2 linked regions of the Haloterrigena salifodinae genome follow. The protein of the gene in region 1 binds, or shares a complex with, the protein of each later gene. Links are inferred from orthologs where the notes say so. Each region holds a gene or a part of one and is shown on either strand. Other genes may lie near its edges.

Region 1 (3,060 bases):
TCGTGGACCGGATTGGTCGAAAACGCGCCTGTTTTACATCCCTCTCCCGAACGGTCGATATGGAGTGTCGCCACTGTGCATCGCCGCTCGAGAAACCCGGCGATTTCTGTCTCGTCTGCCGGGAAGCCAACACGGAAGCGATCGTCCTCGAGGCGGCACGCGAACGCGCGACACTGACGATGCTCGCGGCCGACGGTGACGGCGGTGACGGCGACGACGGACCGGCGAGACGGGACGACGATCCGATTCTGGGCGAGACGACGATCACTACAATGCCCGAAGACGGCGAGAACGAGGTCGTCGAACTCCGGAACTTCGCGGGGTTGATCGGTGACGAAATCCGCCGGAAACGACCCGAAGAGGTCTACGCCGGCGGCGATCGGGCGGTGATCCAGGCCGTTCGCGAGGACATCCACCACCAGTTCTACCGCGTCGAGGACGAGGATCCCGTCGACGCCGTCCTCGAGCGACGGGGCAACCGCGCGCTGGACGTCGTCCAGACGCCGCCCGCCGAAAAGATCGGCGGCAGCCACTCGACGCTGATCGGCGGCCGGACGGGGATGCGGGCGATCCGAACCGTCGCCGGCCACCCCCACGTCAAGAAGGTCATTCCGGGTCCGATCGACGCCGGCGGGAAGGGCTCCCAATCGGGGCTTCGCGCAAAAGTTACCCGCGCCGACGACGGCGGCAACGTTCGCATGCTCCTGCGAGACGGCTCGAGCGTCCAGGAGAACCGGGTCGTCACGACCGCGCGCGATCGGGAGATGGGCGAGCGGATCCGCGAGGACCTCAACGAAGTGCTGACGGACGCCGAGTTCCAGTAGCTCGCGCCCTCGTCCGCTGCGAGCGTCCGGTATCGCCGTCGCCGTTATCGTAGTAGAGGGCTGTCGGCGGTGACGGCCGCGCCTGCGCTTGACATCTCCCGCGTAAATATTGTCACTACCTGATGGAAGAGACAGTCTCTGCTGGTTCTCGGGTCCTTATCCGACCGGGTGTAATTAGATATAATTAGCCATGTTCGAGCGTCCCGACGCCGTGCTGGCTGCGATTCCGCTGCTCGCGCTGAGTGGGCTCGCCCTCCGATCAGCCATCGCGCTGACGGGCATCGGGACGGGACTGCTGGCCGCTCCCCTCGCCCCCGTCGGCTACCTCGCCGCGCTGTCGTTCGTCTTCCGGGAACTGCTCGCCGGGCCGGTCGCCGAGAAGGCGACGGAGTGACCGCGGGCGGGGCGGACCGATCGCCGCCGGCGTGCTCGTCTCACGCGGCGCGTCGAAGCCGGCCGAACTCAACAGGTTTAAGAATCCGCTGCCGATAGCTAGCCCTACTATGGCCAAGAAAGGAACTGTCGGTAGCGCGGGCCGATTCGGTGCACGCTACGGTCGCGTCGCCCGACGTCGCGTCAGCGAGATCGAAGACGATATGCAGAGCGCCGAGGTCGACGGCGACGACGTCACCCGCGTCGGCACCGGCATCTGGAAGAACGAGGAGACCGGCGAGGTCTTCACCGGCGGCGCCTACCGTCCGGAGACCCCCGCCGGCCGCACCGTCAAGCGCTCGATTCGCGCAGCGCTCGCCGAGGACGACGAGTAACCCTCTCGAGCCAGTATGAGTTACAAGTGCTCCCGCTGTAAACGTGACGTCCAGCTCGACGAGTACGGTGGCGTCCGCTGTCCCTACTGTGGCCACCGCGTGCTCCTGAAAGAACGCAGCCGGGACGTCAAGGAAGTCGGCGTCCAGTAACCGCGCGTGCCTTCTCACGACGCGACTCTCGAGTTCGACTACGAGACGCCGTCTCGCGCACGGCTCGTCGCCGAGAGCGTCGCCCGCGAGGTCGGCGAGATCGACGACGACCGTTCGCAGACGACCATCGACCGCGACGGCTCGACCGTCCGCATCGATATCGACGCCGCAGACGTGATCGCCCTGCGGGCGGCGCTGAACACCTGGTTTACGCTGGTCGACGTCGCCGAACACGCGGCCGAGGCCGGCACGGCGGCCCTCGAGCCGTAAGCGCCGCGACCGGCGCCGCTATCGACGATGCAGGTGCTGGTTTTCGATTTTTGCCTGTCGGCGCCGACGCATCGGTATGGCGACGGCTGACAGCCTGCGGCGGCGATTCCTGCTCGCGGGGGGAACGATCGGCTTCGGATTCGGCGCCGTCGTCGACACCGTGATCTTCCACCTCACGTTACAGACCCACCACCTGCTGTCGGGTTACTACGATCCCTACAGTCTCGACGGCTACCGGACGAACGTGATGTTCGACGGCCTGTTTCTGATCGCCACGCTCGCCATCACGTGCGTCGGCTTCGGACTGCTCTGGCGCGTGGTCAACGGCACGGACCGACGCTTCTCGACGACATATCTGCTCGGCTCGGTCCTCGTCGGTGCGGGCGTGTTCAACGTCTACGACGGGGTCGTCGACCACTACGTGCTCGACCTGCACAACGTCGTCCATGGGACCGAAGCGTGGAACCCCCACTGGGTCGTCGTCAGCGTCATCCTGCTCGCGCTCGGGCTGGGTCTCCTGCGAGTGGCCGACGGCCCCGTCCGGCCGAGAAACACCGACGCGCGCCACCTCGAGTGAGAAATCACGGCGCGTCGACCCCGCTTAGGCGTCCAGCGCCATCGTCACCGAATCGCCCTCGAGAAACGCGGTTTCGTACCCCTCGTGGCGCGCTACCTGCGGCGGCGTCTCGAGGTCGATCGCGAGCCCGTCGCCGCCGTCGAGGAGGGACGGATCGACGGCCGTCCGGTAGCAGTGACCGAGCATGGCGTCGATCGTCTCCTCGAGGTGTGCGCTCGCGACTCGGTCGCCGCCTCGGGAGACCGCCGCTGAGAGCGAGGCGAAGGGGAGTGGATACGCGTTGTGGGCCGTTCGCGCCGTCACCGCGAGCGCCGGCCGGTCGGTTCGGGCTCGATCCGCGTCGAGGAGCGTCGCGGCGTACTCGACGTCGCCACTCGTCGCGCGGCCGAGTATTGCTGCTGATTCCCGATCGCGCTTGTCACTGTTCTCCGCGCCGACGGCGTGATCCATCGGCTCGAGCGCGTCGGCCTCG
Region 2 (3,240 bases), on another replicon or contig:
TCCTCGAGTTTCGGCAGGTGCGTATGCTGGAGGTCCATGCGAACCTGTTGGCGACGGCCCTCGAGAGCGCCGTCAGCGTCGGCGTCGGTCCGGTCGTCCGTCTCGCGGTCCGCGTTCGACTCGAGATACTGGTGCGTGACGACGGCATCCGTCAGTTCGTCCATCGTCGCGACGCCGTCGGGCTGGTCGTAGAGATGGTACAACGTGTATCGGCGACGACGGTTCGAAAGTAGTTCAAAGATGAGATCCAGCGACGGCGTCACCTGAGCCATGAGCTCCGTCGACTCTCCCTCTGTTTCACGCATCCACGAACCACCTACCGTGTGTTACCATTCGAAACCACCACCAGCCTCTACTGCAGCCGTCACATTAGATGTTACGTCTACCTAGAAAAATACATGTACTCGGGCCTGAGTCATATCGGCGGTAAAACGGCGATACAGGGGCGCTCGAGCGAGTTCAGCCGAAGCTCGAAATGAGAAACTCTCGATGAAAACGACGAACGGACGATCGCGGTGATCGCGTTACTCGTAGAGCCACTCGGCGTCGTGCTGATCGTAGTCGATCAGCTCGTCGTCGTCGAAGTGGATCGCGATCTCGCGTTCGTTGGCGCCCTCGTCCTCGTGGTCGGCAGCGTGGACGACGTTCCGACCGAGATCGAGCGCGTAGTCGCCCCGGATCGTTCCGGGTTCGGCCTCGAGGGGGTCGGTCTCACCGATCATCTGGCGGACCTGACGCGTCGCGTCCTGGCCCTCCCAGACCATCGGGACGACCGGTCCCGAGGTGATGAAGTCCACGAGGTCGTCGTAGAACGGTTTGTCCTCGTGTTCACCGTAGTGTTCTTCGGCCCGTTCGCGGGGCATGTTCTCGACCTTGATCCCGACGAGCTTGAGCCCGCGGTCCTCGAGTCGGGAGACGACTTCGCCCACGAGCCCACGCGCGAAGGCGTCGGGCTTGACCATCACGAAGGTTCGCTCGCGGTCACTCATTAGGCCTCACTCTCCTCGGCCTCGGCTTCCTCGGTCTCGTCGACCGCTTCGTCGCCGGCGGACACGTCGTCTTCATCTTCGTCGACGGCGTCCGCTTCGGTCTCGAGATCCTCGTCTTCGCCGGCTTCGACCTGCTCGGTCTGGTCGGCGTCCTCGTCGGCGACCGTCTCGGCCTGGGTGGGGCCCTTGCCGCGGCGGCCTTCCTCGGTCCACTCGAGATCGCGAGGTTCGCGACCGAGCTTGTAGTTCTTCTCGGCCTTCGAGTCGACGAAGTGGAGCACGCTGCCGTCGTTCTTGACGTACATGATGCCCGTGCCGGGCTCGATCTCTTCGCCCGTGTAGTCGCACGTTCGTTTCTCGACCATTGGTTATTGTCCTCCGATGGAGTCCGCCTCGCGGGCGGTCTCGCGAAGTTGGAGTACGTCCCCTTCGCGGACCGGCCCGAGGCAGTTCCGGGTGATGATACGTCCCTGGTTCTCGCCCTCCTGAATACGGCATTTGACCTGCATGGCCTCGCCGTGCATGCCGGTCTTGCCGACGATCTCGATGACCTCGGCGGGCGTGGATCCAGTTTCTTCCTCTTCAGCACTCATCTCTGATCACCTCAGTCGAGGTCCTCGACCTTGTCGGCGATATCTTCGACGTCGTCGGAGGCCTCGCCGGCGTCGACGATCGCTGCGGCGGCCGAGCCGACCTCGAGGCCGGCTGCGTGGCCGACGTCGTCCTGAGTCTCGACGAAGACGACGGGGATGCCCTTCTCCTCGGCGAGGTCGGGCAGGTGCATGACGATCTCTTCGGGGGAGACGTCCTCGGCGACGTAGACGAGCTCGGCGTTGCCGCGCTCGATCGCCTTCGTGGTTTCGTTCGTTCCTTTCTTTACGCGTCCGGTGTCTCGTGCGACCTCGAGGGCCTCGAGGGCGTCCTCTGCGAGGTCGGCTGGGATGTCGGTGTTGACGTAGACTGACATTGGTTGTTCACCTCTCCTACACGTGGGCTCGCGCTCCCCTGCCATTCGGGGCACTGGGCACCCCTGGCCGAAGTAGCTTCGGCGGAAGTCCTGTGAGGCTAGGAGCATCATCAACCCCGCGTAGGGTGTACTACGTCTGTAGCGTTGCCCCCCTTAAAAGCGTGTTCAAACGACCGGAGCCGTGCGACGCGTCCGCACAGAGTAATGATAGTGTTTTGACTAGTACGCTACGGGCGGTGTCTCAGGCCGTTCCCGCGAGGGCCTCGATCTCCGAAGCCAGCTTGCGGCGCAATCGCTCGGCCGCCTCGTCGTCGTAGTCGGTGTGGTACTCCTTCGCCACGCCGTGTTCCGCGAGCATGTAGTGGCGGTCGGGCGCGACATCGTGGCGATCGAGACACTGTTTCGTACACTCGAGCGGGCAGCCGTCGATCGCGACGATTGGCCGGCCCGAGGTCGCGGTGTCGACCAGCGGCGCCACGCCGCCGCCGACGCCGGCGATACAGGACATCTCGGCGACGCCGTCCCGGTCGAGGGAGACGGCCAGATCGTTCGCCAGTTGTGCGGCGCTCGAGCACCCCGAACAGGAGTAGACCAGCGGGAGCTCGTCGTATTCGGTCTCGTCGCTCATCTCAGCCGCTCGTTTCCGGCGAGCGCTCGAGAAGGTGGTCCCGCACATGTGCGCCCCGACAGGTTTCTCGCTCGGCGGCGTATCGACTCTCGTGACAGATCTCAGACCGCACCCGGTCCCGGACGCGGTCGACGCCGAGGCCTGGATGCTTCGCGTGACCGGCGCTGTCGACCGATCGCTTCGCCTCTCCGCGGCGGCCCTCGAGTCGTTCCCCCTCGAGACAGTGACCGACGACTTCGCCTGCGCCGAGGGGTGGGTCGCCGACGGGCTCGCGTGGCGCGGGATTCGCGTCGGGGATCTCCTCGAGCGCGCCGGGCCGTCGGCCGAGGCCGAGCACGCCCTCGTCCGCGCGATGGACGACGACTACGCCTGTTCGTTCCCGCTCGAGACCCTCTCGGACGCGCTGCTCGCGGTCGAACTCGACGGGGAGCCACTGCCGGTCGAACACGGCGGGCCGGCCCGACTCGTTCCGACCGACCCCGACCGCGATTGCTGGGAGAGCCTGAAGTGGGTCTCGGAAATTCGCGTCTGCGAAACGCCGTTTCCGGACGCCGACACCGCGAAGGAGACCGCGCTGTCCCGGCTCGAGTAGGACGGCTCGTCCTTCTCGCTCGTCCGATCGCCGGATCGAGGACAGACCGACCGTTCGGACCGCG

What was found.
Region 2: EH209_RS13690 (region 1) and rpl7ae share a complex: the UniProt entries of both Methanocaldococcus jannaschii proteins name them as parts of the 50S ribosomal subunit. The link is inferred for Haloterrigena salifodinae from one-to-one orthologs.

Annotation. Positions count from the first base shown.
Region 1 is NZ_RQWN01000002.1:1,034,452-1,037,511, forward strand. What follows is about bases 219-2,959. They hold EH209_RS13690 (50S ribosomal protein L37ae), read left to right. Parts: upstream 219-1,327; coding sequence 1,328-1,591; downstream 1,592-2,959. Other genes in these bases: EH209_RS13680 (DUF2103 domain-containing protein), read left to right, coding at 219-824; EH209_RS13685 (hypothetical protein), read left to right, coding at 1,015-1,218; EH209_RS13695 (DNA-directed RNA polymerase subunit P), read left to right, coding at 1,607-1,741; EH209_RS13700 (KEOPS complex subunit Pcc1), read left to right, coding at 1,748-2,011; EH209_RS13705 (DUF2243 domain-containing protein), read left to right, coding at 2,088-2,588. In the rest of the region: more of EH209_RS13680, read left to right, coding at 60-218; more of EH209_RS13710, read right to left, coding at 2,960-3,060. UniProt on the Methanocaldococcus jannaschii protein: Binds to the 23S rRNA.
Region 2 is NZ_RQWN01000001.1:649,884-653,123, forward strand. What follows is about bases 276-3,196. They hold rpl7ae (50S ribosomal protein L7Ae), read right to left. Parts: upstream 1,957-3,196; coding sequence 1,594-1,956; downstream 276-1,593. Other genes in these bases: EH209_RS03305 (DUF7344 domain-containing protein), read right to left, coding at 276-305; ndk (nucleoside-diphosphate kinase), read right to left, coding at 525-989; EH209_RS03315 (50S ribosomal protein L24e), read right to left, coding at 989-1,354; EH209_RS03320 (30S ribosomal protein S28e), read right to left, coding at 1,358-1,582; EH209_RS03330 (putative zinc-binding protein), read right to left, coding at 2,198-2,584. Also shown: more of EH209_RS03305, read right to left, coding at 1-275. UniProt on the Methanocaldococcus jannaschii protein: Multifunctional RNA-binding protein that recognizes the K-turn motif in ribosomal RNA, the RNA component of RNase P, box H/ACA, box C/D and box C'/D' sRNAs.